One region of the Chryseobacterium cupriresistens genome, then DNA from elsewhere that is predicted to be linked to it. Evidence: riboswitches for the same ligand, from Rfam matches in the RefSeq annotation. Region 1 holds a riboswitch; each other region holds the start of a gene.
The links. Region 1 has a riboswitch for cobalamin ahead of metE (5-methyltetrahydropteroyltriglutamate--homocysteine S-methyltransferase). Riboswitches for the same ligand answer to the same signal wherever they lie in the genome.
Positions count from the first base shown of each region.

Region 2: it holds a riboswitch for cobalamin, as region 1 does, so the genes downstream of both, ACLI50_RS16425 (TonB-dependent receptor plug domain-containing protein) here and metE (5-methyltetrahydropteroyltriglutamate--homocysteine S-methyltransferase) in region 1, are expected to answer to the same signal.
Region 3: it holds a riboswitch for cobalamin, as region 1 does, so the genes downstream of both, ACLI50_RS08810 (TonB-dependent receptor plug domain-containing protein) here and metE (5-methyltetrahydropteroyltriglutamate--homocysteine S-methyltransferase) in region 1, are expected to answer to the same signal.

Region 1 is NZ_JBKKJT010000003.1:722,656-728,744, reverse strand. It holds gene ACLI50_RS12145 (helix-turn-helix domain-containing protein) at 1-209, shown strand, start outside; gene metE (5-methyltetrahydropteroyltriglutamate--homocysteine S-methyltransferase) at 472-2,775, opposite strand; cobalamin riboswitch at 2,955-3,141, opposite strand; gene ACLI50_RS12135 (Lrp/AsnC family transcriptional regulator) at 3,337-3,798, shown strand; gene ACLI50_RS12130 (hypothetical protein) at 3,882-4,424, opposite strand; gene ACLI50_RS12125 (VOC family protein) at 4,525-4,893, opposite strand; gene ACLI50_RS12120 (alpha/beta fold hydrolase) at 4,946-5,806, opposite strand; gene ACLI50_RS12115 (bacteriocin-like protein) at 6,077-6,089, shown strand, end outside.
Region 2 is NZ_JBKKJT010000005.1:440,080-446,168, forward strand. It holds gene ACLI50_RS16410 (MbnP family protein) at 1-772, shown strand, start outside; gene ACLI50_RS16415 (cytochrome-c peroxidase) at 765-1,814, shown strand; gene ACLI50_RS16420 (transporter) at 1,827-2,774, shown strand; cobalamin riboswitch at 2,867-3,051, shown strand; gene ACLI50_RS16425 (TonB-dependent receptor plug domain-containing protein) at 3,161-5,194, shown strand; gene ACLI50_RS16430 (YncE family protein) at 5,191-6,089, shown strand, end outside.
Region 3 is NZ_JBKKJT010000002.1:789,859-795,947, forward strand. It holds gene ACLI50_RS08795 (tetratricopeptide repeat protein) at 1-484, opposite strand, end outside; gene ACLI50_RS08800 (helix-turn-helix domain-containing protein) at 481-2,088, opposite strand; gene ACLI50_RS08805 (T9SS type A sorting domain-containing protein) at 2,243-3,556, shown strand; cobalamin riboswitch at 3,694-3,871, shown strand; gene ACLI50_RS08810 (TonB-dependent receptor plug domain-containing protein) at 3,903-5,729, shown strand; gene ACLI50_RS08815 (YncE family protein) at 5,751-6,089, shown strand, end outside.

The sequences.
Region 1 (6,089 bases):
TTAAAAGGGATTTTCAAAAGATATTCGGAATCCCTCCAAGACAATGGCTGCAGCTTCGAAGATTAAAGGAAGCTCATTTTCTGCTAAGCCAAAAAGGAAAGTCCGTTTCTGATATTTATCTGGATCTTGGATTTGAAAATTTATCCCATTTCTCATTTGCCTTTAAAAAACAATTCGGCTATCCGCCAACTGCTTTACAGGCAAAATAACTTAGATTTTGAACCATTAAGATCCTATTAGGTGTTAAGATTATGAAGACAAGTTTGTTTACACTTTAAATCAGAACGATTTTCAACTACTTTATTCTTCAAAAATTTTAATAGTTTAAAAATATCACATCTTTTTTTGTCTTTGAGGATATAAAAGCTTAAACAGATTTTATATTTTAATTATTTTATTCAAAATAACAGATCGTGCCATGAAAATCATAACACGATCTTAATTATTGAATCTAATTATTGTAAAAGTTTTCTAAAGTGCATATTCTACTGAAGCTTCTTTGGCAGCAGCCACCATTGCGATTAAAGCTTTTTCGGTTTCTTCCCAGTGTCTTGTCTTTAGTCCGCAATCCGGATTTACCCAGAGCTGATTGGCAGGAATGACATTCTGAGCCTTTCTCAGCAGCTCAGTCATTTCTTCTTTTGACGGAACTCTTGGTGAGTGAATATCGTATACTCCAGGACCAATTTCATTCGGATATTTGAAATCTGCAAAAGCATTCAGCAGTTCCATCTGAGACCGTGAGCATTCTATGGTAATGACGTCTGCATCCATATCGGCAATGTTTTCAATAATATCATTGAATTCGGAATAACACATATGTGTATGGATCTGGGTAGCATCTTCTACTCCGCTTGCTGAAATTCTGAAAGCTTCTACTGCCCATTTCAAATAGTTCTGCCAGTCTGTTTTTCTTAATGGAAGACCTTCTCTGATGGCAGGCTCATCAATCTGAATAATTCTGATTCCTGCTTTTTCCAGGTCCACTACCTCATCACGGATTGCCAAAGCAATCTGCTTACAAGTTTCTGAACGAGGCTGATCATCACGTACAAAAGACCACTGTAAAATCGTAACCGGACCTGTCAACATTCCTTTTACCCATTTTTCAGTCTGAGATTGGGCATATTGAGACCAGTACACCGTCATCGGAGTCGGGCGGGAAACATCACCGAAGATCACAGGGGGTTTTACACAACGGCTTCCGTAACTTTGTACCCAACCGTTTTGGGTGAATACAAATCCTTCCAGCTGTTCTCCGAAATATTCCACCATGTCGTTTCGTTCAAATTCTCCATGAACCAATACATCAATTCCGATGTCTTCCTGCCAGCGGATTGTTCTCTGCGTTTCCTCTTTCAGTAAGATATCATATTGTTCCGCAGTAAGTTCTCCTTTTTTGAATTTTGCTCTCCAGCTTCTCACTTCTGCGGTTTGCGGGAATGATCCGATCGTAGTGGTGGGGAACAAAGGAAGCTGCAATACTTCCTGTTGCTCTTTTTTACGGATTTTGAAGGTGTTTATTCTCTGAGCATCTTTTTCTGTAACAGCATCGGCTCTTTGTTTTACCTGATCATTATGGATAAGAGAAGAAGTTGTTCTACTCTCAATTGCTTTTTTATTTTCTTCAAATGCTTCAAAAATCTGTTCATTTTCCGTTCCGGAAGCCAGTTGTTTAAGCGTTACGACTTCCTTTACTTTTTGTTTTGCAAAAGCCAGCCAGTTTTTAATTTCCGGGTTAAGACTGGTTTCAAAATCCAGGTCACAGGGTGAATGAAGCAATGAACATGATGGTGCAATGAAAATTCTTTCAGATCCTAATTTTTCAACCGCTTTTCTGATGAAAGACAAGGATTTTTCATAATCATTTTTCCAGATATTTCTACCGTCAACCAGTCCTAATGAAAGGTTTAAACTGTCCGGAATAACATTCAGAATATCATCCAGCTGCTCAGGATTTCTAACCAGATCAACATGCAATGTATTCACCGGAAGGGAAACAGCAATTGATGCATTATCTTTTAATCCGTCAAAATAAGTGGCAACGATAAATTTCAGTTTCGGAAAACGTTTTCTGATTTCAGCATACACAGAAAGGTAAGTTTCTTTGGCTTTTTCTGTTAAATCCAACGCCAGAAAAGGTTCATCAAACTGAATCCATTCCGCACCCTGATCCTGAAGTTTGGTTAAAATCTCGGTATAGACTGGAAGAAGATTTACTGCCAAATTCAGCTTATCAAATCCCTCTTCTTTTTCTTTTCCTAATAACAGATAAGAAACCAGTCCGATAATCACCGGTTTTGCATTGATTCCCGCTTGTTTTGCTCCGGCAAATTCATTGAAAATCTTATCTGAACTGAGCTTAAACTGTTGATTTTTATAAAATTCCGGAACGATGTAGTGATAGTTGGTATCGAACCACTTGGTCATTTCCATGGCAGTGATATCCAATCCGTCTTTCTGATATCCTCTTGCCATTGCAAAATAAAGATCCAGCTCAGTATTGTTTTTTTTAAGCACCACTTCATGATACCGTGTTGGAATAGCACCTACGACAAGGCTCATATCCAATACCTGATCATAGTATGAAAAATCATTACACGGGATAAGGTCTATCCCTGCTTCTTTCTGGATATTCCAGTTTTGGTTACAGATAGTTCTTCCGGTATTCAGAAGTTCTTCCAAAAGGATTTTACCTGACCAGTACTGCTCGCAGGCTTTTTTGAGTTCTCTTTTGCTACCAATACGCGGATAGCCAAGAATGTGAGTTTGCATTTTTTTAAACTTTTTAATTAAACTTATTGGGAAAGTTCTTTAAAAGGCTTCGTAATGTTTTATCGGAAGAATTTTCAGGAAAGTCATGACATGGCAGACAGCGTAATTTCCTTTACAAAGGAAAATACCCGAATCTGATATATCATCTATATGACCCCAAAGCTTCAGACCGCGAAAGCATTGTCAATTCAGTAAAGGCAGGTCTCCTGACTTGTAACAGTTTCCGTCATCCTTCCCGCTTTTGGCAGTGGAGCTGCAAGGACAAAAACTTTTGGTGTGTTTACTTACAGTTGCGCGACAGCTCGTGATTTTCACACGATTCCCTATTAATATACCTTAAGTAAAACCTTTCCTGTTTGATGAAGTATCTGTAAAGAACTATACTTTTACCTTTAACAAAGGTTGTCAGTAAAAGCTTTTAATTTTGTGTAAAATTAGTAATACAGAATAAAACCACAATTGAAAACAAATAATTAAGCAAATTAAACTTCAAAAAGTAAAAATAAAAGCATATAATTCTGTACATTTGACTGTTTTAATTAATTAAAAGAATAATATTCTGTGGAACAACTCGATGATAAGGATGTACAGCTGCTCAGGCTCCTCCAGAAAAACGCCAAACTCACCGTTAAAGAACTTGCTAAAGAAGTGAACCTTTCTACTTCACCGGTTTTTGAAAGGGTAAAAAGGCTTGAACAGGAAGGTTTTATTAAAAGATATGCGGCAGTTCTTGATGCTGAAAAACTGAACCGCGGATTTACGGTTTTCTGCCAGATCAAACTTAAAATTCACGACCGGTCTGTGGGGTATGATTTTGTAAAAGAAATTTTAGAAATTGAAGAAGTTGCCGAATGTTACAATATTTCCGGAGATTTTGATTTCCTTCTGAAAGTTCAGGTGCGGGATATGAAGCATTATCAGGATTTTGTATTTAACAAGCTGGGATCCGTAGATTCTATCGGCAGCACGCACAGTACTTTTGTGATGGCTGAGGTGAAAAACAACCATGGACTGACGATATAGATTTCTTTTAAAGTTAACGCCGTCTGAGGATAAAAAAATCCGTCAATAATGACGGATACTATTATTGTTTTGTTTTTTAGTACTTAATTGGCAGCCGGATCCCTAAGTTCTGTTGTTAAACCTATTGATTTTAACAGGTTCTTACTGTCGAAAAGCAATGTTGTATAATGTTTGCCTTTTTTAAAAACCAGTTTTGACCCTCCAGGAAATTCACTGTCTGCTCCCGATTTTTGTATTTTGGCATTGTACTTACCGAACTTCGTTTTACTGTCCTGTAATGTACTTTTATTCAGAACAAGACCAAAAGGAAGCCCTTCCACAATGACAGATTTATTGTCTGAAGTCACAAAAAACATCTCATTGATACTATTGTCTTTTCCCAGGCTGCAATAAAGCTCCAGTCCTGTTTTCATAGGCCATTTTGCATATTTTTCTTCGTTGGCATCTTCATAAAAAACAGTTTTTACGTTCAACGCTTTTGAAATTTTATCCGGAGTCTGTGGGAATATGAATTCTGAGTTTTTGTCCAGTAAAGAACCCAACACGGCTGTTTTCTGTGAAAATGCAGTTGCACTTAATACCAGAAAAAAGATGGTGACAATGAAATGGAATGGTCTCGTCTGCATAAAAATATTTTAAATTGTAATGATTTGATGGCTAAAGATATTAAAATTTTGGGCAAAGCTCTATTTTAAGCAATTTTTTACATCGTACTTCTGTTTTTGGCTATTTTCTTTCCTGTAAATTGAACACGGTACCGGCAGGATCGGTAATCCAGTGCATATTTTCAGGAAGCTCTTCTATTTCGTCACAGGTTTCCACACCGTTTGACAGCAGATATTGTGTAGCAGCTTCTACATCGGGAACGGTAAGCTGCAGCCATGTTTCAGAATGGGTATAGTTATCAACACAATCCAGCCATATGATATTATTCCCGAATTTCACCTCGTGGGTTCTGGAAACAGTGGGATTTTTTATCGGCTTTTCCTCAACTTTCAATTTTAAAATATCCCTGTAAAAAGCAACCGTTTTTTCGTATGTATTTTTGGGAATTTTGATAGCGATATTAATTCCTGCCTCAAATTTTGTATTCATAGTATAGATTTTGAACTTTATAAACAGATTTCAATTCTTTGATGGCATTCTATTATTTCAAAAAAACATTCAGATAATTCACAATCATTGCCGTCTGCATCATCAGGCTTACATGGGTTTGTCCGGGAGCGATAGCCAGCTGGGACTTTGGTAATTCGCCCATATCTGCAAAAACATCACCTCCCAATAATTTATAGGTTTTTGAAAGTTCTGTTTTATCCAATCCGTCATTATCACCAGCTATGATTAAGACAGGCACCGGAATTTTAGAGATATTATCATCACCCAGGTCAAAAGGCTGTCCGGCAGAAGCCATCATCTGCTCCAGAAATGGTTTCCATTTTGTTTTATCAGGTGCTACAGCATTATAGGCAGTATGCATAGGGCTGTTTGTGAAGAGTTCAGGTTTCATTCCTTCAAGAGCTTTATTTACTTCGGGCAGCCATCCGTTAGTTTTATAGGTTGATGAAATGATAACCAGTTTGTTCAGTCTTTCCGGACTTTGAATAGCCAGTTTATAGGCCACTTCACCTCCAAAGCTGTACCCTGCCACATCTGCCTTGTCTATTTTCAGATAGTCCATTACCTTTGTAACATCACTGGCTAAAGTAGCATGTGATAATTTCCTTTCTGAAAAAGGCGTGTGACCATGTCCCTGTAATTCAAGAGCTATTACTTTTCTGTTTTTGGACAATTCCGGGATCAATTCACCCCAGTTCAAATCAATCGTCATGAAAGCGCCATGTAACAGTACAAGTGGCTTTCCTTTGCCATACACTTCGTAGTAAATTTTGATGCCATTAACAGGTGCATAACCACTTTCAGAAGGTTTTATTTTTTGTCCATATACCAGAGAGGAGGCAAGGATAATAATAAAGAACAATACTGCAGAGAATTTGAATAGACTTTTCATAATATTATCAGATTTGGTGGATCAATTTTAAGTCAAAGGTACCAACCCGATCGGAAAACGGACTTGTCACAGGGCAAGATTTTATAGAAATGAGAGGAATAGTTTAAGGATTGGTTTAAACTTATTCCCAAAAAACATTTTACTTCATTACATAAAATAAACTTTAATCATTCTACAATTAAGCAACTAAAAAATAAAAATTTTACAATAATTCTATCATGGTTGATAAAATTTTATTAATTTCGAATTGAACTAAACGTACAATTTATTATGAAAAATTTAA
Region 2 (6,089 bases), on a different contig from region 1:
AGCCTGCGGAAGCAGCAGGGATGATGACAACCCACAGGATACTACGCCTGGAAAACTTCAGATCAAATTTGAAAACGGATTTAACAATGTGGGAGATATCGTTCTAAATCAGACGGTTCAGACTTCTGCTAACGGACAGAAACATAACTTTTCTGCTTTGAAATACGTCATCAGTAATATCGCATTGATAGATGAAAACGGAAACGAATTTAAATACAACGAAAATAATCCTGACAAAGGAGCTTTTATCGTAGATCAGGCAGATGCTGTAGCCGGAATTGTTTATCTTAATCTGGATGGCGTTCCGAAAAACAATTATAAAAAAATAAGATTCGGATTGGGTGTCAGCCAGAAAGCATATCTACTGGGACAGGACGGACAGGCTGAATTCTGGACAAAAGCCAAGCAGAAGGGAATGTCCTGGTCATGGGCTGCCGGTTATGTATTTGTAAAACTGGAAGGGAAATATGGTACAGATTCTCCTTCTAAAGAATTCATGAATCACACAGGAAATATGGGAAATACTGCAGCCAACAATACACCGGATCTTTATCGCGAAATTACATTGAATCTTCCAACAACGGCCAGAGTAACAGGACAAATCCGTCCTTCTGTTCATATTCTTGCAGACCTGAACCAATTTCTGAGCGGAGATAAGGCACTGACTCTTACCACATCCAATGATATGCTGATGGGGTCCAACCAGCACCTGGTAGACGTTACCAACAATCTTACAAAAATGTTTAAAGTAGACCATGTTCACAATGATTAATTTTTTTATTAAAACGATAGTCGTTCTTCTTGTATTGGTCTTAAGCTTCATTTCATGTTCTGATGAGGTGATTCAGCCACTGGAAAAGGATGAAGCCTATAATCTCCAGTTTCCTTCTTATTTTCCGGAAATGACTTTTGATAAATCCATCAATCCGGTGACCAGAAATGGAGTTGAACTGGGACGGAAATTGTTTTATGAAGGAAGGCTTTCAAGGAATAATACCATTTCATGCGGTTTCTGTCATATCCAGGAAAATGCTTTTACCCATCATGGTCATACGGTGAGCCATGGGGTAGACGACAGAATCGGAATCAGGAATGCACCCCCCATCCAGAATATGGCCTTTTTTAAAAGGTATATGTGGGACGGAGTGATTCACAATCTGAATGAGCAGCCCATCAGTCCGATTACTGACGTAAATGAAATGGATAGCTCCATACCGGAAGCTATTTCGAAAATAAAAGATGATCAGAAGTATAAAAAACTGTTCAGAGAAGCTTATGGAGACGAAACCATTACAGGAGAGAGAATTCTGAAAGCATTGTCGCAGTTTATGGCTTCTTTAATTTCTGCAGATTCAAAATATGACAGATTTAAACAGGGAAAAGAGCAGCTGACTTCCACAGAATCCCAGGGAATGGTACTATTTAATCAGAAATGTGCTTCTTGCCACAATGGCGAATTATTTACCGATGAGAGTTTCAGAAATACAGGACTGTATTACAATACGGAGTTCAAAGATGCCGGACGATACAGAGTTACTCTTAACCAGATCGACTGGATGAAATTCCGTGTTCCCAGTTTAAGAAATGTGGAATATACCGCACCTTATATGCATGACGGAAGATTTTACACCTTAGAGGCGGTACTTAATTTCTATTCGGATCAGGTGGAAGATAATGTTAATCTTGATCCACAGCTTAAACAGAATGGTCACATAGGAATTGCTATGAACAGCCAGGAAAAACAATCCATCATTGCGTTCCTGAAAACATTATCGGATAAAAGTTTTATATCCAATCCAAAATTTGCAGAATAATTTATAAAAAACATGAAGAAGATTATATTGATAGTAAGTTTGATCCTGTTGAATCAGTATCAGGCAAAAACCATCAGAGACAGTGCTTATGTTGCTCCCGAAACGCTTAACAGATTCGATTTTGATGATGATTGTGATGCGTGCGGCTGTGCTGCAGGAAATGGATCTTCCGGCTTTGAATCTTTGCTGAATCCACAGTTTATCGGAATCAAGTACTTTGCCCAGCATTACAAAGCCAAGGAAAACTTATTTGTAAAAGACCTCACGCAGGATCAGTATTTCAATACCCTGCAGCTTTGGGGGAAGATTCCACTGACTAAAAAACTAAGTGTTTATGTAAGTCTGCCCTTCCATTTCCATGAAAAGAAAACGATGCAGGGAGATATCAGAATCAATGGAATAGGAGATTTAAACCTGATGGGAATTTACCAGCTGATGAGCTCTAAAGATAATTTTCATCATCTGAGTGGAGGTTTGGGAGTGAAAATTCCACTTGGCAAGTTTGATGAAAAAGGAGCATCCGGTGTCAACCCAAGCTTTCAGCTGGGAACCGGAAGCTGGGATTATCAGGCGGCTTTGAATTATAAATTTCAGAAAAATAAAGTAGCCGTACTGGTCAATACAGATTACACCATTAAAACAGAGAACAGGAAAAATTACCGTTTTGGAAACCAATGGAACTATGCAGCAACAGGTTTTTATCAGGTTGCAGGAAATGAAAAATCTATATTCTCTGTAAAAACTGGAGTTCAGGGTGAAGTCTACGCTCAGAACAAACAGTTTGATGAGGCACTGCCGAATACTGCTGGTAGCGCTTTGTACGGAAAACTGGGATTTGAAGCCTCTTACAAAAAGCTGAGCCTGGGAAGTGAACTTATGCTTCCCATGTACACGCATCTGGCGGGAGGAGATATTGAAGCTCAATCAAGATTCAGTGTTTTCCTGAATATTGGCATTTAAAGCGAAACCCTTATTGAAATCATGTTAAAGCTCCTTCGGGAGCTTTAATTGTTTATAAATCATGATTTTAGTTGGGGATTAGGAATAATTATTTATCTTTGCCGGAATTTGGTGAGCCGTAAAAAGCTCTTAAAAGGGAATCCGGTGAAAATCCGGGACAGACCCGCTGCTGTAAGCTCCGCACCAAAGTTTTTGAAGAATATATCCACTGTTTTTTAATGGGAAGGATTTCAAAAATGGAGTAAGTCAGAAGACCTGCCAGACAATAATCGTTTGACGCTTTCGTGGAATAAAGCTTAGGACATCAATGATTCTGTGCAGTGACAGCTGTGCTTTGTCGTTGTATTCTTATACCCATTAGCGTCTTCATTATCCTAAATGAGCTAATGACAGCAAAACTAACTACTTCTGCAATTCATAAAGCTGTTTTCACAATATTAGTGTTAACATCTCAACTTGTGTTTTCCCAAACTAAGAAAAAAGACAGTCTTCAGGAAGAGACCATTAAAGGAATCAATCTTTATAAAAAGAATTTTAAAGAAATCCTTCCGGCACAAACGCTGCAGGGAGAACAGTTGGAAAGACTAAACAGTCATTCCGTTGCAGATGCACTGCGATATTTTTCAGGCGTTCAGATTAAAGATTACGGAGGATTGGGTGGTTTGAAAACCATCAACATCCGAAGCATGGGAAGCCAGCATGTAGGGGTTTTTTATGATGGAATTCAATTAGGAAATGCGCAAAACGGACTGGTGGATCTGGGAAGGTACTCTTTGGATGATCTGGAAGAAATATCGTTGTATAACGGACAGAAAAGTGAAATTTTTCAGCCGGCAAAAGATTTCGGTTCTTCAGGATCCATTTATTTACAGCCTAAAACACCTGTGTTTAAAGGGAATAGAAAAACAAACCTTGTGGTAAGAGCCAAAAGTGCTTCTATTGATCTCTTTAATCCTTCATTCCGGTTGGAACAGAAGATTTCAGACAAGGTTTCTGCCAGCTTCAGTGGCGAATTTATGCAGAGTGACGGAATTTACAGATTTCGGTATGCGAAGAAATACCCTGATGGGCAACAGGCCTATGATACCATTGCAAAAAGACAGGACTCAGATATCAAAGCAAAACGTTTTGAAACTTCTCTCAACGGAACTTTAAATAACGGAAGCTGGAATATCCGTGGCTATGGTTATATTTCAAACCGCGGAATGCCGGCACCCATTGTTAACGGGCGCTTTGAAGGAAGAGGAGCGAGACTTTCCGATGAGAATTATTTTGTACAGGCTAATCTGAGAAAAAAACTGTTCCCGAAATTTGAAACACAGCTTAAGGCAAAATTTGCTTACGATTATACCCATTTCATGGACACAGTTCGTTCGCAGTCTATTATTTATACCGATAACACCTATATCCAAAGGGAACTTTATCTTTCCTCTTCCAATATTTACTCAATCACTCCCAATTGGGATGTCAGCCTGAGTGGAGATTTTCAGTATAATAACCTGGATGCCAATCTGGATAATTTTTCTTATCCTACCCGCTACACTACATTGGTAGCATTGGCAACAACCTATCAGTGGAACAGATTCAAAATTATGGGAAGCCTTTTAGGAACCTTTACTTTTGAAGAAGTAAGAAAAAATAAAAGACCGGGAGATGCCAGAGAGTGGACACCTGCGGTGTTTATGAGCTATCAGCCGGAAAAAATTCCGGAGCTTACTCTAAGGGCTTTCTATAAAAGAATTTTCAGACTTCCAACCTTCAATGATTTGTATTATACCAATATCGGAAATACCTACCTGAAACCGGAATTCACCAATCAATATGATGTAGGATTTACTTATCAGAAGAATTATAACAACCGTTTCTTTAAAACATTTTATGCTAAAGTAGACGGTTACTACAATAAAGTACAGGATAAAATTGTGGCAGCTCCGAACGGAAGCATGTTCCGCTGGCTGATGATGAACCTGGGATTGGTTGAAATCATTGGTGCAGATGTGAATGTACAGACTGAAATGCAGCTTGGAAAAGTAACCCTCCGACCTTTGCTTTCCTACACCTATCAAAGCGCGAGAGATATAAGTGATCCGGAAGACACGTTTTATCGCAATCAGATTCCTTATACCCCATGGCATAGTGGATCTTTCAGTCTTATGGCAGATTATAAAGACTGGAGTTTCAATTACAGTGCAATGTACGTAGGAGAAAGATATGACGTGAATCAGGATAACATTCAATACAATTATGTGCAGCCCTGGTATACGCACGATTTGTCTGTTCAGAAAAAATTCAACTGGGCGAATCATCAGTTTAAAATAAGCCTTGAGATGAATAATATTTTCAATCAATACTATGATGTTGTCCTCAATTATCCGATGCCCGGAAGAAACTTTAAACTTATTCTAAACTTCACCCTATGAGAAAACTAAACTTTTATTTTTTATTTCTTGTATTAGCTTTTCTTACTTCATGCCGTACAGATGAAATTATTGTCCGTCAGGAAGTGGTAGAAGGGCTTCCTTCAGAAAATACAGCAATAAAAGGCTTCTATATGCTCAATGAAGGGAACATGGGGAGTAATAAATGTACCCTTGATTTTTTTGATTACACCAAGGGAACTTATTTTAGAAATATTTATGCAGAAATCAATCCCAATGTGGTAAAAGAGCTGGGAGATGTAGGAAATGATATCAAAGTGTACGGAAGCAAACTTTATATCGTAGTCAATGTTTCCAATAAAATTGAAGTTCTTGATGCCAAAACGGCCAAACGTATTACTTCTATTCCATTACAAAACTGCCGGTACCTTGCTTTCAAAAACGGAAAAGCTTATGCCAGCAGCTACGCCGGACCTGTAGCGATTAACCCGAAAGCACCAAAAGGGAAAGTAGTGGAAATTGATACCACTTCTCTTTCCATCCAGCGTGAGGTAGTGGTAGGATATCAGCCCGAAGAAATGGAAATTGTGGGAAATACCTTATTTGTTGCCAATTCCGGAGGATATAAGGCTCCCGATTATGACAATACTGTTTCGGTAATTGATCTGAATACTTTTACCGAACTCAAAAAAATAAATGTTGCCATCAATCTTCATCACATTAAAAAAGATAATTACGGTGATCTCTATGTAACCTCAAGAGGAGATTATTATAATGTTCCTTCCAGTCTTTATCTCATAGATGCCGCTACAGGAACGGTTAAGAAAGATTTCCATCTCTCCGTGAGTGAAATGACAATCGTGAATGATAAACTCTATTTCTATGGAAATGAATTCAACTACAATACCCACAGCTATAAAAAGACATTTGGAATCAT
Region 3 (6,089 bases), on a different contig from region 1:
AATTAGACTGGCTTTTGTAAACCATTCCTCTTATCGCATAGCTTGCTGCAGTCTCACTATATTTTTCAGGATTTTTTTCAGGAATTTTTGCAATATACTGTTCAGCCTCATTCAGTGTTTCAAGACATTTGTTAAAAAGTTCCATTTGCTGATACTGGATAGCGACTGAAATGAGAACCCCGGCTTGGCTTCTGGGGTCATTGGTTTTTTGTAGAAGTTCTTTTGCTTTTAAAATATATTGTAAAGATTCCTCAAAATTTCTTTTAGCAATATTGGCTGTTGAAAGCAGCATATAGAGATCAATGGAGGTTTTTATATCATGAGATTTTTTTAATAATTGTTCCCCGATTTTGATGGTGTTATCGGGGTTGTCATAAATTTCAAGTTTTGCTTTTTTTATTAAGATACTATCGGGTGTCTTTTGGCCTTTCACACAATGACAAAAAACAGCCAGCAGCAGTACTATTTTTAAAATTGATTTCATAAGACTTTTGTTTTACTGATTTCCTGAATATAGGTGTTGGGAGACATGCCGGTAACAGATTTGAAAACAGTTGTAAAAGCACTGTGTGAAGAAAACCCGGAATATTCTGCAAGATAGCTCACTTTATAATTAAGAAAAGTAGAATCAGTTCTTAATAGCTGTACAATATGATTGATTCTAAGTTTATTAATGTATCCATTGAAGTTTTTTTCCTTACTGTTAATAATTTCGGAAAGGTACTTTGTATTGATTTCCATTTGAGAAGAAAGCAGCGACAGAGACATGTTTTTATTTAGAAACCGGTCGGATTTTTCAAATTCTTCCAGCTTTTGGAGAATTTCATCTTCTTTTTCCTTCGATATTTTTGGCGTCCCGTTATCTTTTATTGTATTTGTTTTGTTTGAAATAGCCGGCTGAGTCTTTTGGCTGGTCTGCTTTTCAAAGAAATCAAACTGTTTTTTTAAATCTTTATTTTTACCTCTAATGACTAAAAAATAGGCAAGCAAGCCCAGGATTATCAAAGATAAAATGAAGATTAAAACCGAGGAAGATCTTAAAAGAATATACCTCTGAAATTCAATGTTTTTATTCTGATTGGTTTCCACAAGCTTCACCAGATATCGTATCCCTTCTTTTGAACCGGAATCTGTTTTTGTTTTTAAATCAGTGTAAAGTTTATTGTACTGATGATATTTTGCATCATTATGTACCGCGTAATAATTACGGGACAGTGATTCGTAAATTTTAATTTTTAAATTATTAAACGGAAGATTCTCGATCAATCGAAGACCTGCCTCCAATTTTTGAATAGAGGTTGCATAATCCTGCTTCAGAAAATAGTATTGGGACAGATTCTCATAAGCCAAACCTAAAAGAAACGGCTGGTTTTTCTGAGATTCAAGATCAGCAATCACATTTTCTATAAGTATTTTATATTCTATTGATTTATTCTGCTTCAGCAGATAAGAAGAGCGAAAAATTCTGTTTTCTATTTTTAAAATTCTGTTCTCTTCATTATGATTCCCAAGGTATTGGTTGCTTTTATCAAGATTTTGTAAGGCTTCAGGATAGTTTCTGTTGATTCCTGAGTTTAATGCCTGAAGCTGATACAATTTTGCAGTGGTGATTCTTAAGGAACGATCATTACTTTTAGGAAGTTTCTGATCGGATAAAAGATTGGTAATAATTGTCTTTGACTGATTGTATAAACCCAGATTCTGATACTGATCAGCAAGATTATAACCACTGAAGACCTGCATAAAATATGAAAGGTTATTTTTCTGATCAATATCTTCTTTTTGAGCAAAAATATTGACAGACTGTACATAGTCTCCCTTCAGGGCAAAAGCTTGTGAAATAATATTTTGAAGTACAATTTTGTGTTCCGCGTTTTGATCACTCACAAGAATTCCCTGGGTATAACTGATGCATTCGTCGGGATTCTGATACAATTTCAGAAATGCTTTATCTGCTAGCATATTGAAGTCGGGGCCGGACTGTCCTTTGGTAATAAGGAAGCAGAAAATAAACAGTAAGATTTGAAATAATTTTTGTCCTGATAAATTGTTTTTTGTGTTTTTTTGAATAATTCCGGTAAAATCCATATTCAAAATATTGTTTTATATCTATTTGGTTATTAGTATTTTAAAAATTAAACTCTTTTAAAATTCACGAATTATGAAAGTCAATTTCTTTTAATTGAGTGAATGTTGTATTAATATTGTTTTCACCAATTCAAAACGCTAAATATAATAAAATATGAAAAATTTTTACAGAATGTCAATGAAAATATTGATAGCTTATCTTTTCTTGAAATTTGGTTTTGCAGAAGCGCAGCTTACTGTAATCGGCTTGGGAAATTATAATGTAGGCGCAGTATCGGATAATGGAGTAGTAAGCTTGCACACCAGTGCAGGAAGTATATATAAATGGAATGCTGCAGGAGGACTCGTACAGATAGGTTCTATAACAAACGGATATCCGGCTGCAGGCAGAACCATTGTTTCGAATGACGGAACCAAAATATCGTCGTCGGTTACCAATGCCGCAACAGGATTCAATGAAATATCTACTTATGATGTCGCTACGGCCACATGGGTAAACAGAGGCGGGCTTGTACCTACAGGATGGGATGGCAGCGTAAGCTCTACCTGGGGAATGTCGACTGATGGAAATACTATTGTTGGTCTTGGTTTTCTCACCGCAGCGAATGCACATGCTGTGAAATGGGACGAAGTAAACGGCGTGGTAGATCTGGGAAGTATAGTTCCAGGACGCAGCTCCAGAGCAAATGCAATCAATGCAGCAGGAACAGTGATCGTAGGCTGGCAGGATGAATCAACCGGAACAAGAAGCGGAGCAAAATGGCAGGATGGAGTGGAAAGTTTTATTACAGATAATAATGGGAATCATGTAGGAGAAGCAGGAGGAATTTCTGCTGACGGAAATACAATAATAGGTTCGGCAAATCCTAATCCTTATGTATGGAATGCTGTGAGCGGGCTTACTTATATAACGCATCCTAATGCTTCTTTCAGCTTCAAAGGAGGTGCCACCGGGATTTCTGCTGATGGGAAAAAAGTGATCGGGTATTACAGAGCATTTGGGGCTCCTCCCATGTCAGGAGAAGGCTTTATCTGGACCTCTGCCGCCGGGAGAATTAACCTGAATGATTATGTGGCATCTTTAGGAATTGCCACTAATGGAGTAACAATGGGACTTCCTCTTGCGATTTCACAGGACGGAAAGAAAATTGCCGGGTCAGGGACGAATGCTTCAGGGCAGATGATTGCTTTTTACCTGGATACTTCTGAATTTTTATCGGTGAGTGATGCTGTGAAAGAGAAAAACAATACAAGTATCTATCCTAATCCAGTGGCTGACATCCTGTATTTTAAAGGAAAAGGAAAAATAGAGAAAGCAGAAATTTATAATATGGTTGGACAAAAGGTAAAATCATTGGATACTGTAGAAGGACAGATTGATGTTTCATCCCTGTCAAAAGGAGATTATATTTTACAATATTCCGTAAAAGGAGTACAACAGGAGTCTTATAAATTTATTAAAAAGTAACATATATAAATAGTAAAGTAGTGGGATGAATGGCTGTTTTCAATATTGAAAGCGGCCGTTCTTTTTTGTGTATATAACAAAAGGATAGCATATTTTGTATAGAAAAGTCTGGTTTTTGGCAAATACATATAAAAAACTATCTTTGCAAAAATTTTGGTTTCCAGTATTTTGGAATGAAAAGGGAATCGGGTGTAACTCCCGGACTGTCCCCGCAACTGTAAATCGCAACACAAGTTTCTGCAAAACGCCACTGTGTAAAAACGGGAAGGAGCAGAATGCGAAAGTCAGGAGACCTGCCAGGATTATAATTAAAAACATATTGCTTTCGGAGGAAAAGTAAAAAAGTATGGATATAAAAAGATCTTTAGTACTGCTTTTTTCATCTTATGGGTGTTTTCTTTTTGGACAAGAGAAAACTATTGACACTATTTATGTCTTCGACAACCAGATGAACAGGGTGAAACTTTTTCATCCCGTAAAAACAATTACAGCAGAAGATGCTGAAAAAAACTCCGGTAATCTTTCGGAGCTTCTGAGGTTTCAGTCGCAGGTTTTCATTAAAGAAAATGGCCGTGGTGCTGTTTCTTCGCCTTCTTTCAGAGGAACAACTGCCCAGCAGACTGCATTCGTATGGAACGGAATTAATATCAATTCTAATTTTTTAGGCCAGGGAGATATCAATAATATTGCTTTGTTCGGCTATGATCAGATCGGTATCAAAGCGGGTGGAGGAAGTGTAGTGTACGGAAGTGGTGCCATCGGGGGAAGTATTCACCTGAATAATACTCTTGATTTTAATAAAGGCTTCCATGGTTCTTTATTCTCTGAAGTGGCTTCCTTTAATACCTATAATAACTTTGTAAAAGGTTCTTACAGCAATGATAAGTTCAGTTTTAAAGCCTCCGGAAATTATTCTGTAAGTGAAAATGATTATAAGGTAAGCGATCTGAATTACATCAACAGAAACGGGAATTATTACAATACGACGTTCAATGTAGGAGCATCCTATAAAATTACAAACGATCATAAGGTTTCGTGGCAAAGCCAGTTTTTTGATTCTTCACAGCATTATCCTGTATATGAGGAAACGGGAACAAAAACAAAATATACAACTCAAAGTGTAAGAAGTCTTCTTTCTTGGGACTGGAACAAAGCGAAGTTCAGTAATTCCCTTAAAGCAGCCTATACGGAAGAGAATTTTCAGTATTTCGGTTCGTTAAACCAACCTAAATCCAGTGGAGGAACCGGGAAAAATTATATCTTTAAAAATGATTTTAATTATTTCCTGAATTCAAAATGGAATTTTAATATCATCGGAGAATTTCAGATTAATAAAGGAGAAGGGTACGAGAGCGGAATATCCAATGTCAGCAGGAATATAGGTTCTGTTTCAGGATTATTGCGGTATTTTGCAACAAAAGATCTGCGTTTTGAAGGAGGATTCAAAAAAGATTTTGTAGAAGATGTAAAGTCTCCTTTTATGTATTCATTCTCCGGAAAATGGAACGCCGCAAAATGGTATGATCTGAGTATTAACGTATCCAAAAACTTCAGATATCCTTCATTTAATGATATTTATTATGAACCGGGAGGAAATAAAGATCTGAGACCGGAAACCTCTACTCAGGTGGATATGACCAATGAGTTCAAAGTGGGAGATTTCAAACTTACTCTGTCTCCCTACTATATGAACATCACAGATCTTATTGTATGGCTTCCAACGGCTATGGGATACTGGCAGGCATACAATGTCAATAAATCCGAATCTTACGGGCTGGAATCCCTGTTGTCTTTCAGCAAGCAGTGGGGAAATCATAAATTCAGAGCCAATGCAGCATACTATTATGCAAAAGCTATCGATAAAGAAACGAAGATGCAGAGACCTTACGTTCCCATGCACAGGGGAAATGCCGGTATAGATTACGAATATGGTTTCTTCAGGTTTTATGCACAGGGACAGCTGAACGGTGTTACCTACACCACAAGTGATGAAAAGAGATCAGAAGCTATAGATCCTTATTTTCTTTTAAATATGGGAGTTTCTGCCACCTTAGCAAAAAAATATACCTTAGGGTTTAAAGTGAATAATCTAACCAATACCTACTATAAAACCGTTTCTTTCTATCCTTTACCAAAAAGAAACTATAGTGTGTATGCAGCAATAAATTTTTAATAAATTAAAATTGAATAAATTATGAAAATAACTAAACTTTTAACTGTCTTATTTGCAGTTGTACTATTGTTTAATATGTCTTCATGTACAAGTGACTCTGCCGAGTTTGAAATTTCTCCGATCACTTACCAGAACGGATATTTTATCTCTAATGAAGGTAATTTTAACAGCCAGGGTGCTAAAGTAACATTCCTGACAAGAGATTTAAGCTTAAAGCAGGATGACGTATATGGGTACAATAACAATAAAGAAATTCTGGGTGACGTTCTTCAGACCATTGGTCTTAATGGAAATAAGGCTTATCTTGTGATCAATAACTCAAACAAAATTGTTGTAGTAGACCGTTATACATTTAAGAAA